DNA from 3 places in the Bradyrhizobium sp. A11 genome. Region 2 is predicted to be linked to each of the others. Evidence: predicted binding sites of a transcription regulator. Region 2 holds the regulator's gene; each other region holds the start of a gene.
The links. The regulator PhoB, encoded in region 2, activates phosphate uptake and scavenging genes when phosphate is short. The targets are predictions, from matches to a motif close to TGTCATNNANCTGTCAT.

Region 1 (5,285 bases), 3.3 Mb from region 2:
AATGCGCGCGAGCGCGCGCCAGGTGCCGCCGACCGCGTAGAAGGTGCGGCCGCGGCCCGCCGTGAGCTGCGGCACCTCGTCGAGCTCCTCGCGCACGATGCGGTCGGCGCGCTTGAGTGATTTGTGCGCGAGATCCTGCAGCGCGAGTCCGCCGAGCGGCAGCGTCACGCCGCTGCGCACGCTGTTCTTGCGCACGTCGATCAATTCGAGCGAGCCGCCGCCGAGGTCGCCGACGATGCCGTCGGGATGATGGATGCCGGAGATCACGCCGAGCGCCGACAGCCGCGCCTCGCGCGGGCCCGACAGGATCTCGATGTCCACGGCGCAGATGCGTTCGGCCTTGGCGATGAAATCGGCGCCGTTGGAGGCGTCGCGGCAGGCTGCGGTCGCGATCGCGAACACGCGCCCGACCTGCATCACGCGGCACAGGGCGCGAAAGCGCTTGAGCGAGGTCAGCGCCTTGTCGACGGCGTCGGGGGCGAGCAGGCCGGTGCTCTGCACCTCGCGCCCGAGACCGCACAGCGTCTTCTCGTTGAAGATCGGAATGAGGCTCCGCGCCAGCGCCTCGTAGACGACGAGACGGACCGAGTTGGAGCCGATGTCGATGACCGCGACGCTCGAGCCGCGCTTGCGCGGCCGCTTCACGTCGGAAATCCCGGATCAGGATTGATGGCGTTCGTTCCGGCGCGTGAGACGACGCGGCGAGGATTCCTTGAGCGACTTTCCACGGCCAGACAGACTCGGATTTGTCATGAAGTAGTTGTGGACGTTGAAAGGCTCCTCGCCTTTCGCGGTCTTCATACGCGTTGAGGACCCATCCGGCAACAACTGCCAGCTCTGCTCGTTGTCTTTCAGGTTGGCGACCATGATCTGTTCGAGAACCTGCTGATGCACCGTCGGATTTTGCAGCGGGCACAGCACCTCGACGCGGCGGTCGAGGTTGCGCGGCATCATGTCGGCAGAGGAGATATACACAGCCGCCTTGGCGCTCGGCAGGCCTTGGCCCATGCCGAAGCAGTAGATTCGGCCGTGTTCCAGGAAGCGGCCGATGATCGACTTGACGCGGATGTTCTCGGACAGGCCGGGAATGCCGGGGCGCAGGCAACAGATGCCGCGCACCACGAGCTCGACCTGCACGCCCGCCTGCGAGGCCTCGTAGAGCGCGTCGATGATGTCGGGGTCGACCAGCGCATTCATCTTCATCCAGACCGCGCCGTGCCGGCCGTGCCGCGCATGCGCGGTCTCGCCCTGGATGTGCTCGATGATGCGCTTGCGCAGGGTGAGCGGCGACACCGCCATCTTTTCCAGATCGCTCGGCGCGGCGTAGCCGGTGATGAAGTTGAACACGCGCGCGGCATCGCGGCCGATGGTCGGATCCGAGGTGAAATAGGAGAGGTCGGTGTAGATGCGTGCGGTGACCGGGTGATAATTGCCGGTGCCGGTATGAACATAGGTGGTGAGGCTGCCGCCCTCGCGGCGCACCACCATCGAGAGCTTCGCGTGCGTCTTCAGCTCGAGGAAGCCGTAGACGACCTGCACGCCGGCGCGTTCGAGGTCGCGGGCCCAGCGGATGTTGGCTTCCTCGTCGAAGCGCGCCTTCAGCTCGATCAGCGCCGTGACGGACTTGCCGGCCTCGGCGGCTTCAGCGAGCGTGCGCACGATCGGCGAGTTGTTGGAGGTGCGGTAGAGCGTCTGCTTGATCGCAACGACGTCGGGGTCGCGTGCGGCCTGCTGCAGGAACTGCACCACAACGTCGAAGGATTCGTAGGGGTGATGGACGACGAGGTCCTTCTGCCGAATCGCGGCAAAGATGTCGCCGCCGTGCTCGCGCACGCGCTCGGGGTGGCGCGGCACGTAAGGGGTGAATTCGAGATCGGGACGGTCGAGGCGGGTGAGCTGCGAGAGCTCGTTCATCGCCTGCACGCCGTCGACCAGGAAGACCTCGTCATCGGCGGCAGAAAGTGCGTGCTGAACGAAGCTGCGCAGCTGCTCCGGCATCTTGGCGTCGATCTCGAGCCGGATCACCGACCCGCGGCGGCGGCGCTTCAGTGCCGTCTCGAACAGGCGGACGAGGTCTTCCGCCTCTTCCTCGATCTCGAGCTCGGAGTCGCGGATGATCCGGAAGGCGCCCTGGCCGTGCAGGTTATAGCCGGGGAACAAGCGGTTGATGAACAGGGCGGTTGCCTGTTCCAGCGAGATCAGCCGAACGATCTTGCCGTCGGCCGGCAGGCGGATGAAGCGGTCGATCTTGCCGGGCATGCGGATCAGCGCGTTCATCTGCTTGCCGTCGGCAGCGCGCGTGAGCTGGAGCGCGATGGTGAAGCCGAGGCTCGGGATGAACGGGAAGGGGTGGGCCGGGTCGATTGCCAGCGGCGTCAGCAGCGGGAACACGTTGTTGAGGAAGTAGTCCTCGATCCAGGTCCGTTCCGCCTTGCTGACATCCTTGCCGTCGACCAGCACGATGCCGACATCGGCCAGCGTGCCGCGCAGGTCGCGCCAGATCGCCTGCTGGTCGGAGGCAAGCTCGGACACGGTGCGGTTGATCAGCGCGAGTTGCTCGGACGGCGTCAGGCCGTCGGGGCTGCGTTCGGCAATGCCCTCGCGCACCTGGGCCTTGATACCGGCGACGCGGACCATGAAGAATTCGTCGAGGTTATTCGCCGAAATCGACAGGAATCGCACCCGCTCCAGCACGGGGTGGCTGGAATTGACGGATTCCTCCAGGACGCGGCGGTTGAAATGCAGCCAGGAGAGCTCGCGATTGATGAATCGTTCGGGGCTGGCCGCGATCGCCGGCAGGCCTTCGGCCTCCGGAATTTTCTCTTTTATTTCAATGGCTTGCGCAGAGTCCATCAGAAGTCGGTCCATCCTGTCTCGCCTCACTTTGCGATCTATGCGCAAAACCCGCGGGAGCATGTGTTACAGCGATGACGTTTCGATGACATTGATGTTCCGCCGCTTGGCGGCGTCAAGCGGGCTCCGCGACTCCCGGGCGGGCGAGCGTCAGGCGTCCCGCAGCAGCTCGGCGGCCAGCGCCCTGGTGACGGGACGGCCGAGCCGCAGGGCCTCGCTGTCGAGCAGTTCCACGGCCTGGCGGGCGGCGGCCGAGGACCGCTCCAGGCGGGTGGCGAGATAGCCGACCACGCTCTCGTCCACATTGAGCTGGCGGTCGGCACAGAATTTCAAGATCAGACCGCGGAAGAGCTGGTCGTCCGGGGGCAGCAGCGTGACCACAGGCACGGCGCGCAGGCGCGAGCGCAGGTCGCGAAGCTCGATTTCGAGCGCGGCCGGCACCTCGCGCCCGGTGAAGAGCACGTAGGCGCCGTCCTCGCGGGCAAGGTTCATCAGGTGGAAGAGGGCGCGCTCGTCGAAATCGCCCGCCCGGAGATCCTCGACCACCAGGGCGCCGGTGGCGAGCGCGCCCGGAACGCCGGCGGCCGTCAGGACGTTGGCCGCAGCCGAGCGGGCGCCTGAGATGTCGGCCCAGATCGCGGCGAGGTGGCTCTTGCCACTGCCTTCGGGGCCGGCGAGCCACATGATCCGGTTCGGCCATTCCGGCCAGCTGTCGATCAGGGCCACGCCGGCCGCGTTGGCGGGGCCCTCGAGGAAATTGTCCCGGCTGAGGCTCTCCGCATGCGGAAGCGTAAACGCCAATTGTCGGGGATGGACGCGGCCTGCCACGCTTGCTTTGCTCCTGCCGGCGCGCCGGCCCGTTTGAAGAGAAATGCGACTTGATCGAGCGGAATTGGCCTCTTGCGGGGCCGCTTCCGCTCCCACCCCGTCCGCTCTCACTTGTCGTCCGCTCTCACTTGGCCTCGATCGTGCTCATGTGCCGCAGCCACCCGACGAGATAGAGCGACACCGACGTGAGCGTGAAGACCGTGACGAGGCCCATCAGGATGATATCATAAGGAGCCGGCTTGAAGCCGAAGGCAAGTGCCGCCAGCACCAGCGCCGCGAACGCCACCTGTGCCACCGTGTTGAGCTTGGACACTTTCGACGGCTTCATCTCGACCGGCCGGTCGAACAGCCAGGATATGATCACGGCGGCGACGATCATGATGTCGCGCGAGACCACCAGGATCACGATCCAGCGCGGGATCGCGCCCCAGATGCCCAGCGCCATGTAGATCGAGACCAGCAGGGCCTTGTCCGCGAGCGGGTCGAGCAGGGCCCCAAGCTCGCTCGTCATGTTGAAACGCTTGGCCAGGAAGCCGTCCACGGCGTCGCTGATACCGGCGATCAGGAAGACGGCGAACGCGACCTCCATTTGGCTCGACACGATGGCCCAGACGATGATCGGGACCAGCATGATGCGGCCCAGCGTAATGATGTTCGGAATACTCACGAAAGCGCTTCCCGGCACCCGGTCTACCTCGAAATCCGGCCCCTCGGGAGGCTGAACCGGTTGATATCTCTACATAGTATATGGCGGTGCGCCACGCGAGCCATTGCGTGTCCCCGGAATTCGACGTAACCAGCCGCAACCCCACTGGAAATCGGGCATGACCGACCGCAAAAACGGCCTCACTTACGCCGATTCAGGCGTCGATATCGATGCGGGCAACCGCCTGGTCGATCTGATCAAGCCGATGGTGCGCGCCACGGCGCGGCCGGGGGCCGATGCCGAGATCGGCGGCTTCGGCGGCCTGTTCGACCTCAAGGCGGCCGGCTTTAAGGATCCCGTCCTCGTGGCCGCGACCGACGGCGTCGGCACTAAGGTCAAGATCGCGATCGAGACCGGGCTGCACGGCGGGATCGGCATCGACCTCGTCGCCATGAGCGTCAACGATCTCGTGGTGCAGGGTGCCGAACCGCTGTTCTTCCTGGACTATTTCGCCTGCGGCAAGCTCGACCCCGAGGCCACGGCTTCGATCGTCGCGGGCGTCGCGGAAGGCTGCCGCGAATCCGGCTGCGCCTTGATCGGCGGTGAGACCGCCGAGATGCCCGGCCTCTACAAGGACGGCGATTACGACCTCGGCGGCTTTGCCGTCGGAGCGGCGGAGCGGGGCACGCTGCTGCCCCGCAAGGACATCGCGGCGGGCGATGCCGTGATTGGCCTTGCCTCGTCGGGCGTGCATTCCAACGGCTTTTCGCTGGTGCGCAAGATCGTGGAACAATCCGGCCTCGGCTTCGCGGCGCAGGCACCGTTCGCACCCGTGATGACGCTCGGCGGCGCGCTGCTGACGCCCACACGGCTCTACGTCAAGTCCTGCCTGCGCGCGATCCGCGAGACCGGCGCGGTGAAGGGCCTTGCCCATATCACCGGCGGCGGCTTCACCGAC
Region 2 (5,285 bases):
CCGCGTCGGCATCATCGGCGGCGTCATGCTGGCGCTGGGCCGCGCGCTCGGCGAGACCATGGCGGTGACCTTCATCATCGGCAATTCGTTCCGCATCTCCTCCTCGATCTTCGCCCCGGGCACGACGATCTCGGCGGCGATCGCATCCGAGTTCGCCGAGAGCGACGGCCTGCACCAGTCCGGCCTGATCCTGCTCGGCCTGCTGCTGTTCGTGCTGACGTTCTTCGTGCTCGCGGCCGCGCGGCTGATGCTGATGCGGCTGGAAACCAAGGCCGGAAAGTGAAGCCATGAACCCGATCTATGCACGCCGCCGCCGCTGGGACGTCGTCATCCGCGGCCTCTGCATCGCCGCCGCAGCGTTCGGCGTCACCTGGCTCGCGCTCATCCTGGTCACGCTGCTCTACAACGGCGTCAGCGGCCTCAACGTGCAGATCTTCACCGCGGACACGCCGCCTCCGGGCTCGACCGATGGTGGCCTGCGCAACGCCATCGTCGGCTCGATCATCATGACCGTGATCGGCGTCGGCATCGGCGCCCCGCTCGGCCTGTTCGCCGGCACCTATCTCGCCGAGTACGGCCGCAACGACAGGCTGACCTCGGTGATCCGCTTCATCAACGACATCCTGCTCTCGGCGCCCTCGATCATCATCGGCCTGTTCATCTACGGCGCGGTGGTGGTGCCGATGCGGGGCTTCTCGGCGATCGCCGGCGCGCTGGCGCTCGCCGTGATCGTGATCCCGGTCGTGGTGCGCACCACGGAGGACATGCTGCTGCTGGTGCCGAACCCGCTGCGCGAAGCCGCCAGCGCGCTGGGCCTGCCGCGCTCGCTGGTGATCAAGCGCATCGCTTACCGCGCCGCGCGCTCCGGCCTCATCACCGGCGTGCTGCTCGCCACGGCGCGCGTCGCCGGCGAGACCGCGCCGCTGCTGTTCACCGCGCTGTCCAACCAGTTCTTCAGCCTCGGCCTGGACAAGACGATGGCGAACCTGCCGGTTACCATCAACAACTTCGTGCAGAGCCCCTACGCCTATTGGAAGCAGCTCGCCTGGAGCGGCGCGCTGCTGATCACCCTGACCGTGCTTGCCCTGAACATTGGCGCCCGCATCCTTGGTGCCGAGAGGACTGCAAAATGAGTGAAATGTCTGTTTCCGTCAGCGCGCCGACCGTTCACCCCGGCTCGCAGCCGCTGCCCGAGGCGCCGGCCAAGGTCACCGCGCGCAACCTCAACTTCTACTACGGTGAGCACCATGCGCTGAAGAACATCAACCTGGCGCTCGGCACCAACCGCGTCACCGCCTTCATCGGCCCGTCCGGCTGCGGCAAGTCGACCCTGCTGCGCATCTTCAACCGGATGTACGACCTCTATCCGGGCCAGCGCGCCACCGGCCAGCTGCTGCTTGACCACACCAACATCCTCGACCCCAAGCTCGACCTCAACCTGATGCGCGCCCGGGTCGGCATGGTGTTCCAGAAGCCGACCCCGTTCCCGATGACGATCTACGAGAACATCGCCTTCGGCATCCGCCTCTACGAGAAGATCTCCAAGTCCGAGATGGACGACCGCGTCGAGAAGGCGCTGCGCGGCGGCGCGCTGTGGAACGAGGTCAAGGACAAGCTCAACGCCTCCGGTCTGTCGCTCTCCGGCGGCCAGCAGCAGCGCCTCTGCATCGCCCGCACCGTCGCGGTGCGGCCCGAGGTGATCCTGTTCGACGAGCCCTGCTCGGCGCTCGACCCGATCTCGACCGCCAAGGTCGAGGAGCTGATCCAGGAATTGTCCGAGAACTACACGATCGCGATCGTCACCCACAACATGCAGCAGGCGGCGCGCGTCTCCGACAAGACCGCCTTCATGTATCTCGGCGAGCTGATCGAGTTCGACGACACCAGCAAGATCTTCACGTCGCCGACCGACCGGCGGACGCAGGACTACATCACCGGCCGGTTCGGCTGAGGAGACGCAACATGGGTACCGAACATACCGCAAAGGCCTTCGACACCGACCTCCAGGAGCTCACGCGCCTGGTCGCCGAGATGGGCGGCATCGCCGAGCGCATGATCGTCGATTCCGTCGATGCGCTGATCCGCCGCGACGTCGCGCTCGGCCAGCGCGTCGTCGCCATCGACGCCGATCTCGACGCGCTGCAGAAGCGCATCGAGGAGCGCGCCGTGCTCACCATCGCCCGCCGCCAGCCGATGGCGGTGGACCTGCGCGAGATCGTCGGCGCCATGCGCGTTGCGACCGACCTCGAGCGCATCGGCGACCTCGCCAAGAACATGGGCAAGCGCGTCGCCGCGCTGGAGACCGACTTCCATCCGCTCAAGCTGTTCCGCGGCCTGGAGCACATGACCGACCTGGTGCAGCAGCAGGTCAAGAGCGTGCTCGACGCCTATGCCGCGCACGATCTGCCGGCGGCGATGGCGGTGTGGAAGGGCGACGAGGAGGTCGACGCGATCTGCACCTCGCTGTTCCGCGAGCTCCTCACCTACATGATGGAGGATCCGCGCAACATCTCGTTCTGCATCCATCTGATGTTCTGCGCCAAGAACATCGAGCGCATCGGCGACCACGCCACCAACATCGCCGAGACCGTGTTCTACATGATCGAGGGCCAGGCGATCACCGACAAGCGGCCGAAGGGCGACATGACCACGTTCGCCACGACGATCCCGAATACCTGAAGACCTCAAGGAGCGACGACAACATGGGCGCACGCATTATGGTGGTTGAGGACGAGGAAGCTCTCACCGAGCTTCTGCGTTACAACCTCGAAGGCGACGGCTATGACGTCGAGACGGTGATGCGCGGCGACGACGCCGACACCCGCCTCAAGGAACACATTCCCGATCTGATCGTGCTCGACTGGATGCTGCCGGGCCTCTCCGGCATCGAGCTGTGCCGGCGCCTGCGCACCCGGCCCGAGACCAAGCAGCTGCCGATCATCATGCTCACCGCGCGCGGCGAGGAGAGCGAGCGGGTGCGCGGCCTTGCGACCGGCGCCGACGACTACATCGTCAAGCCGTTCTCGGTGCCGGAGCTGCTGGCGCGCGTGAAGGGCCTGCTCAGGCGCGCCAGCCCCGAGCGGCTCGCGACCGTGCTGGCCTATGGCGACATCGAGCTCGATCGCGACAAGCGCCGCGTCGCGCGCTCCGGCCGCCCGATCGATCTCGGCCCGACCGAATATCGCCTGCTGGAGTTCTTCCTGGAGCATCCCGGCCGCGTGTTCTCGCGCGAGCAGCTGCTCGACAGCGTCTGGGGCCGCGACATCTACATCGACGAGCGCACCGTTGACGTCCATATCGGCCGCCTGCGCAAGCTGCTCAATCTCGGCCGCGAGCAGGACCCGATCCGCACCGTCCGCGGCGCCGGCTACGCACTGGACGATCGCTTCGCGAAGGCGGAGCAGACGTAAGGGCGGGTGAGGTGGTCTAGCGAGTTGCCGCCACAGTATCGGTGTCGTCCCGGACAAGCGTCAGCGCAGATCCGGGATCCATAACCACAGCAAGTGATTGTTACACGAAATAGGTAACTCCGAGTCCCCCTAACCACATCCTGCGGTGGCTATGGGTCCCGGATCTGCGCGCGCTTGTGGCGCGCTTGTCCGGGACGACATCGGATGTCTTGAGGCGCCGTCGTGTGACGACTGCCGCGTTTGCGATCAGCTAAATCTCGCTCAGCGCGTGGGCTTCGGTGCCGCGCGGCGCCGATCCGCCGCCGGCTGATACGCCACGCGCGAGTGCTGGGCGCAATAGGGCAGGCCGGACAGGGCCTTGCCGCCGCAGAAGAAGAAATCCGGGCTCGAGGGATCGCCCACCGGCCAGTGGCAGGTCGCCTCGTTCAATTCGAGCAGCGACAGCCGCTGGCTCATCGGCACCACGTTGTCGTAGGTGACGGGTTCGGCCTCGACCTCGACCTCGAAGGCCTGCGCCAGCGCGGTGTTGCCGCGCGCGATGGGGCGCGTCACCCGCATCATGTGCTGGGCGGGACGCGCCTTGCGCGGCCGGGGCGCGGCCGACGAAGGGCTCTTGGCGCGGCCGGACAGGCCGAGCCTGTGCACTTTGCCGATCACGGCATTGCGGGTCACATTGCCGAGCTCTGCTGCGATCTGGCTGGCCGACAATCCGGCCTCCCAGAGCTTTTTCAGCTGCTCGACGCGATCGTCGGACCAGGTCAAAACCGTCATTGCACCCTTTCCCTCGCCGCGCGGCTGCCATCCTGGCGGTCCGTGCGGCGAATGCCTAAGCCTCGAAAAACCCGTGCCGCTCGAATCCCTTAGGGCTCGCCGGGCGCGCAACTGACGCCCGAACGTTTACGCCGGTACATGAGGACTCTTGGGATCAGAACTGCCGCACGAGATGTCGTATCTGACAATCCAAACGCTACAATATGGCGTGACTCACGCGCAAGAGTCCGCCGACTCGCTTCCACATGTTCCGTGGTGAAAAACCCGCAAAATCGCGACCGCAAGACTACGGAATCACCGTTTCACCACCGTTTTCTGGGGCTTTCGGGCGGCATTGACACCCGTTTCACCAGGCCTAAGATAGTCGTGCGTGCCGCCCTTAAAAGGCGGCACGTTTCGTTTTCCGGGCCGGTGGATGGTGCGTTGCGCAATGCACGCCTCACACCGTCCGCAACATCAAGTGGCCGTCATGACTAACAGCGCAGCCCCGCATTTGCTCCCCGTTTTCGCCAGGGCCAACCTCGGTTTTGAACGCGGCGAAGGCTGCTGGCTGATCGCAACCAATGGCGATCGCTATCTCGATTTCACCTCGGGCGTCGCCGTCAATGCGCTCGGCCATTGCCACCCGCATCTGATCAAGGCGTTGCAGGAGCAGGCGACGAAGCTGTGGCACATGTCGAACCTGTTCCAGAGCCCGGACGGCGAGAAGCTCGCCGCGCGCCTGTGCCACGAGAGTTTTGCCGACCTGGTGTTCTTCTGCAATTCCGGCGCCGAGGCGCTGGAGGGCGTGATCAAGCTGGTGCGCCATCATCACTTCTCCAAGGGGCATCCGGAGCGTTACCGCATCATCACCTTCGAGGGCGCCTTCCACGGCCGCACGCTGGCGACGCTCGCTGCGACCGGATCGGCAAAATATCTCGAAGGGTTCGGTCCGCCGATGGACGGCTTCGACCAGGTGCCGCATGGCGACCTCGAAGCCGTCAAGAAGGCGATCGGGCCCGACACCGCCGGTATCCTGATCGAGCCGATCCAGGGCGAGGGCGGCGTGCGTTCGGCACCGCCGGCGTTCCTCAAGGCGCTCCGCCAGCTTTGCGACGAGAAGGG
Region 3 (5,285 bases), 3.4 Mb from region 2:
TGCGGGTGCGCGCCTCGATGCCCTTGGCGGCGTCGATCACCATGACGGCGGAATCGACCGCGGTGAGCGTGCGATAGGTGTCTTCCGAAAAGTCCTCGTGGCCCGGCGTATCCAGCAGGTTGAAGACGAGGCCCTCGAACTCGAAGGTCATCACCGAGGTCACGACCGAGATGCCGCGCTCGCGCTCGATCTTCATCCAGTCCGAGCGGGTGTTGCGCCGCTCGCCCTTGGCCTTGACCTGGCCGGCCAGGTTGATGGCGCCGCCGAACAGCAGCAGCTTCTCGGTCAGCGTGGTCTTGCCGGCGTCGGGATGCGAGATGATCGCAAAGGTCCGCCGCCGCGCCACTTCAGCGGCAAGCGGGGAACGGGCCGGCGATTCGGCTGTGGTGATGGCGATGTCGGACATGGCGGGAGCGTGTGGCAGGGAAAACGGGCCTGATCAAGCCTCATTTGGTGATTGCAGAGCCATTCGGCCAGCCCCATATCGCCTTTCGGAAGGACGGCCTTCCGTTTCTCAGCACCTCAGCCGCGGGGACGACCCTGCCTGAATGGAGGGTCGTCATGGCCTGGAGCATCCTGTTCGTCGCCGGGCTTCTCGAGATCACCTGGGCGATCGGCCTGAAATACACCGAGGGTTTTACCAGGCTTGTTCCGTCCGTCGTCACGCTGGTGGCCATGGCCGGCAGCGTCGTCCTGCTCGGCCTCGCGCTCAAATCGCTGCCGGTGGGAACCGCCTATGCGGTGTGGACCGGGATCGGCGCGGTCGGCACCGCGACGCTGGGCATCATCCTGTTCGGAGAGCCAGCCACGGCGCTCCGGCTTGCCAGCATCGGCCTGATCGTCGCCGGGATCGTCGGGCTGAAGCTCGTCACTTGACGAAGAGCTGGACCGCCCACCAGGTCAGCGCTGCGACGATGCCCGACGCCGGAATCGTGATCACCCAAGCATAGACGATCGAGCTCGCCACGTTCCAGCGCACCGCCGAGACGCGGCGGGCCGCGCCGACGCCGACGATGGCGCCGGTGATGGTGTGCGTGGTCGAGACGGGGACTCCGAGGAAGGTCGCCATGAACAGGGTCGCCGCGCCTCCGGTCTCGGCGCAGAAGCCCTGCATCGGCGTCAGCTTGGTGATGCGCAGGCCCATGGTGCGGACGATGCGCCAGCCGCCCATCAAGGTGCCCAGCGCCATCGCCGCCTGGCACGACAGCACCACCCAGAACGGCACCGAGAAGTCGCTGCCGAGATGGCCCTGCGAATACAGCAGCACGGCGATGATGCCCATGGTCTTCTGCGCGTCGTTGCCGCCATGGCCGAGCGAATAAAGCGAGGCGGAGGCGAACTGAAGGATGCGGAAGGCGCGATCGACCGCGAATGGCGTCGAGCGCACCGAGGCCCAGGACACGATCGCCACCAGCATCATCGCGAGCAGGAAGCCGACCAGCGGCGACAGCACGATCGCCAGCACCGTCTTGGACAATCCGCTCCACACCGCAGCCGAGATCCCGGCCTTGGCCATGCCGCCGCCGACGAGCCCGCCGATCAGCGCGTGCGAGGACGAGGACGGGATGCCGAGCGCCCAGGTCACCAGGTTCCAGACGATGGCGCCGACCAGCGCGGCGAAGATCACCTGGGCGTCGACGATCGCGGGATCGATGATGCCGGTGCCGATGGTCTGGGCGACGTGCAGGCCGAAGACCATGAAGGCAATGAAATTGAAGAACGCGGCCCAGAACACCGCATATTGCGGCCGCAGCACGCGGGTGGAGACGATGGTCGCGATCGAATTGGCGGCGTCGTGCAGGCCGTTCAGGAAGTCGAACAGCAGCGCGACGGCGATCAAGCCGACCAGGATGGGAAGACCCAACGCGGCATCCACGGCCCTAGACCTGCTCGATGACGATGCTGTTGATCTCGTTCGCGACGTCGTCGAAACGATCGGCCACCTTCTCCAGGTGGTCGTAGATCTCGACGCCGACGATGAAGTCCATCGCATTGCCGTCGCGGTGCTTGAGGAACAGCTCCTTCAGCCCGATGTCGTGGAGATCGTCGACGCGCCCCTCCAGCTTGCCCAGCTCTTCCGTGATCGCGGTGAGCATGGCCACGTTCGGGCCGATCGATTGCATCAGCGGCAGTGCACGGCCGACCAGATTGGCGCATTCGATCAGAAGCCCGCCGATCTCACGCATCGGCGGCTCGAAAGTGCGGACCTCGAACAGCATCACCGCCTTGGCGGTCTGCTGCATCTGGTCGATGGCGTCGTCCAGCGAGGTGATCAGGTTCTTGATGTCGCCGCGGTCGAACGGGGTGATGAAGGTGCGGCGCACCGCCGTCAGCACCTCGCGGGTGATGTTGTCGGCGTCGTTCTCGAACTGGTTGACGCGCTGGCAATAGACCGGTGTCTCCTCGCCCCCGTTGAGCATGCCCTGGAGCGCGATCGAGCCCTGGATCACCGTCTGGGCATGTCGGTCGAACAGGTCGAAGAACCGTTCTTCCTTGGGCAGGAAAGCACGAAACCATCGCATCATGGGGATAGGCTACCGGTTGGAAAATGGCCCGGCCCGAGGGGCCGTCATCAAACTGTCATAGACCATTTTCGCGCCGCGCGCGTGTCATCTCACGCCCGCCGAGCCGGATCATCCACCGCTTTCACGCGACAAGTAAATTGACCTTAAATCAACTACTTAGAGCGATCTCCGGAAGTAATGCGCGATTTCACCGACGACGCCGCGGCGGAAGGTGAGCACACAGACCACGAAGATCGCGCCCTGGATCACCGTCACCCACTGGCCGAAACCCGCCAGATATTGCTGCATGGCGATGATGACGAAGGCGCCGACCACGGGGCCGAAGATGGTGCCGAGGCCGCCGACCAGCGTCATCAGCACGACCTCGCCGGACATCGACCAATGGACGTCGGTGAGCGAGGCGTTCTGCGCCACGAACACTTTCAGCGCGCCGGCAAAACCGGCCAGCGTGCCTGAAAGCACGAAGGCCAGGAACTTGTACTGGTCGGTCCGGTAGCCGAGCGAGATCGCCCGCGGCTCGTTCTCGCGGATCGCCTTCAGCACCTCGCCGAACGGCGAGTTGATGATGCGGAAGATCAGGAGGAAGCCGGCGAGGAACCCGGCCAGCACGACGTAATACAGCACCGTCGGCTTCGACAGATCGAAGATGCCGAACATGTGTCCCTGCGGGATGCCCTGGATGCCGTCCTCACCGTGGGTGAACGGGGCCTGGAGGTAGATGAAGTACAAGAGCTGCGACAGCGCCAGCGTGATCATCGAGAAGTAGATGCCCTGGCGGCGGATCGAGATGTAGCCGGTGATGAGCGAGAGCACGAAAGCCGCGGCGATGCCGACGAGGATGCCGAGTTCGGGCGGCAAGGCCCACACTTTCAGCGCATGCGCGCTGCAATAGCCGGCGGTGCCCAGGAACATCGCGTGGCCGAACGACAGCAGGCCGCCATAGCCGATCAAGAGGTTGAAGGCACAGGCCAGCAGCGCAAAGCACAGCGCCTGCATGACGAAGAACGGGTAGACGCCCGTGAACGGCACCGTCGCGAGCAGCAGCGCCATCACCACGAAAACGATCATCTCGTCGCGCATCGCGCGAGGGGTCACCGGCAGCGTGTCGTCCGTCAGGGTTGTCATATCAGGCCGCCCTTCCCGTCAATCCCGTTGGCTTCACCAAGAGCACCAGCACCATCAGCACGAACACGACGGTGTTGGAGGCCTCGGGGTAGAAATATTTGGTCAGACCCTCGATCACCCCGAGCGCGAAGCCGGTGATGATGGAGCCCATGATCGATCCCATGCCGCCGATCACGACCACCGCGAACACGACGATGATGAGGTCGGCGCCCATCAGCGGCCGCACCTGGTTGATCGGCGCCGAGAGCACGCCGGCGAGCGCGGCAAGGCCCACGCCGAGACCGTAAGTGAGCGTGATCATGCGCGGCACGTTGATGCCGAAGGCGCGCACCAGAGTCGGATTTTCAGTGGCGGCGCGCAAATATGCGCCGAGCTGGGTCTTCTCGATCAGGAACCAGGTCGCAAGGCACACGACCAGCGAGAACACGACCACCCAGCCACGGTAGATCGGCAGGAACATGAAGCCGAGATTCATGCCGCCCTTGAGCTGGTCCGGAATGGCGTAAGGCAGGCCGGACGAGCCGAAATAGTTCTGGAACACGCCCTGCACGATCAGCGCGATGCCGAAGGTCAGGAGCAGGCCGTAGAGATGATCGAGCCCGGTCAGCCATTGCAGCATGGTCCGCTCGAGGATCATGCCGAAGATGCCGACGATGATGGGCGCAAGCAGCAGCGCCCACCAATAATTGATGCCGCCGAGATTCAGCAGGAAATAGGCGACGAAGGCGCCCATCATGTAGAGCGCGCCATGGGCGAAATTGATGATGTTGAGCATGCCGAAGATCACGGCAAGCCCGAGACTGAGCAGCGCGTAGAACGAGCCGTTGATCAGTCCCACCAGTAGCTGAGCGTAAAGAGCCTGCATCGATCAATCTCGTACCCGGTCGCGTTATGCCAATTCATTCTGCCGCGCCCGCGGGCGCGGCCAACTCACTTCTTCACCAGGGGACAGGCGCTTTCCGACAGCGGCCGGAAGGCCTGCTCGCCGGGGGTCGTGCCGATCAGCTTGTAATAGTCCCAGGGTCCCTTGGACTCCTCGGGCTTCTTCACCTCGAAGAGATAGGCCGGATGCAGCTTGCGGCCATCGGCGCGGATCGTGCCCTTGCCGAACAGCGCGTCGTCCGTCGGCATTTCCTTCATCTTGGCGACGACCTTGGCGCCGTCATGCGGATTGCCACCCATGGCCTCCAGCGCCTTGAAATAGTGCAGCAGGCCCGAATAGACGCCGGCCTGCACCATCGAAGGCATCGCCTTGTTCTTCATGCGCTCGGAGAAGCGCTTGGAGAACGCGCGCGTCCCGTCGTTCATGTCCCAATAGAAGGTCTCGGTGAAGTTCAGGCCCTGCGCCACCTTCAGGCCGAGCGCGTGTACGTCGGTGATGAAAAGCAGCAGGCCCGCAAGTTTCTGGCCGCCCGAGACGATGCCGAACTCCGCCGCCTGCTTGATCGTGTTGGTGGTGTCGCCGCCGGCATTCGCCATGCCGATGATCTTGGCCTTGGAAGCTTGCGCTTGAAGCAGGAACGACGAGAAGTCGGCGGTATTGAGGGGATGCTTGACGTTGCCGATCACCTTGCCGCCCGATTTCAACACGACCGCGGCAGTGTCGCGCTCGAGGGCATGGCCGAAGGCATAGTC

Region 1: a site for PhoB is predicted at 2,928-2,944, ahead of WI560_RS17550 (RNA degradosome polyphosphate kinase). Genes of this name have one in related genera too.
Region 3: a site for PhoB is predicted at 2,568-2,584, ahead of WI560_RS17960 (DUF47 domain-containing protein). Genes of this name have one in related genera too.

Annotation. Positions count from the first base shown of each region.
Region 1 is NZ_CP149509.1:3,764,783-3,770,067, reverse strand. It holds gene ppx (exopolyphosphatase) at 1-645, opposite strand, end outside; gene WI560_RS17550 (RNA degradosome polyphosphate kinase) at 661-2,853, opposite strand; gene WI560_RS17545 (chromosomal replication initiator DnaA) at 3,004-3,681, opposite strand; gene WI560_RS17540 (CDP-alcohol phosphatidyltransferase family protein) at 3,806-4,348, opposite strand; gene purM (phosphoribosylformylglycinamidine cyclo-ligase) at 4,506-5,285, shown strand, end outside.
Region 2 is NZ_CP149509.1:465,098-470,382, forward strand. It holds gene pstC (phosphate ABC transporter permease subunit PstC) at 1-283, shown strand, start outside; gene pstA (phosphate ABC transporter permease PstA) at 288-1,133, shown strand; gene pstB (phosphate ABC transporter ATP-binding protein PstB) at 1,130-1,951, shown strand; gene phoU (phosphate signaling complex protein PhoU) at 1,963-2,679, shown strand; gene phoB (phosphate regulon transcriptional regulator PhoB) at 2,703-3,410, shown strand; gene WI560_RS02080 (GcrA family cell cycle regulator) at 3,672-4,181, opposite strand; gene WI560_RS02085 (aspartate aminotransferase family protein) at 4,651-5,285, shown strand, end outside.
Region 3 is NZ_CP149509.1:3,852,159-3,857,443, forward strand. It holds gene WI560_RS17945 (peptide chain release factor 3) at 1-406, opposite strand, end outside; gene sugE (quaternary ammonium compound efflux SMR transporter SugE) at 562-876, shown strand; gene WI560_RS17955 (anion permease) at 869-1,876, opposite strand; gene WI560_RS17960 (DUF47 domain-containing protein) at 1,881-2,525, opposite strand; gene WI560_RS17965 (branched-chain amino acid ABC transporter permease) at 2,682-3,650, opposite strand; gene WI560_RS17970 (branched-chain amino acid ABC transporter permease) at 3,652-4,515, opposite strand; gene WI560_RS17975 (ABC transporter substrate-binding protein) at 4,581-5,285, opposite strand, start outside.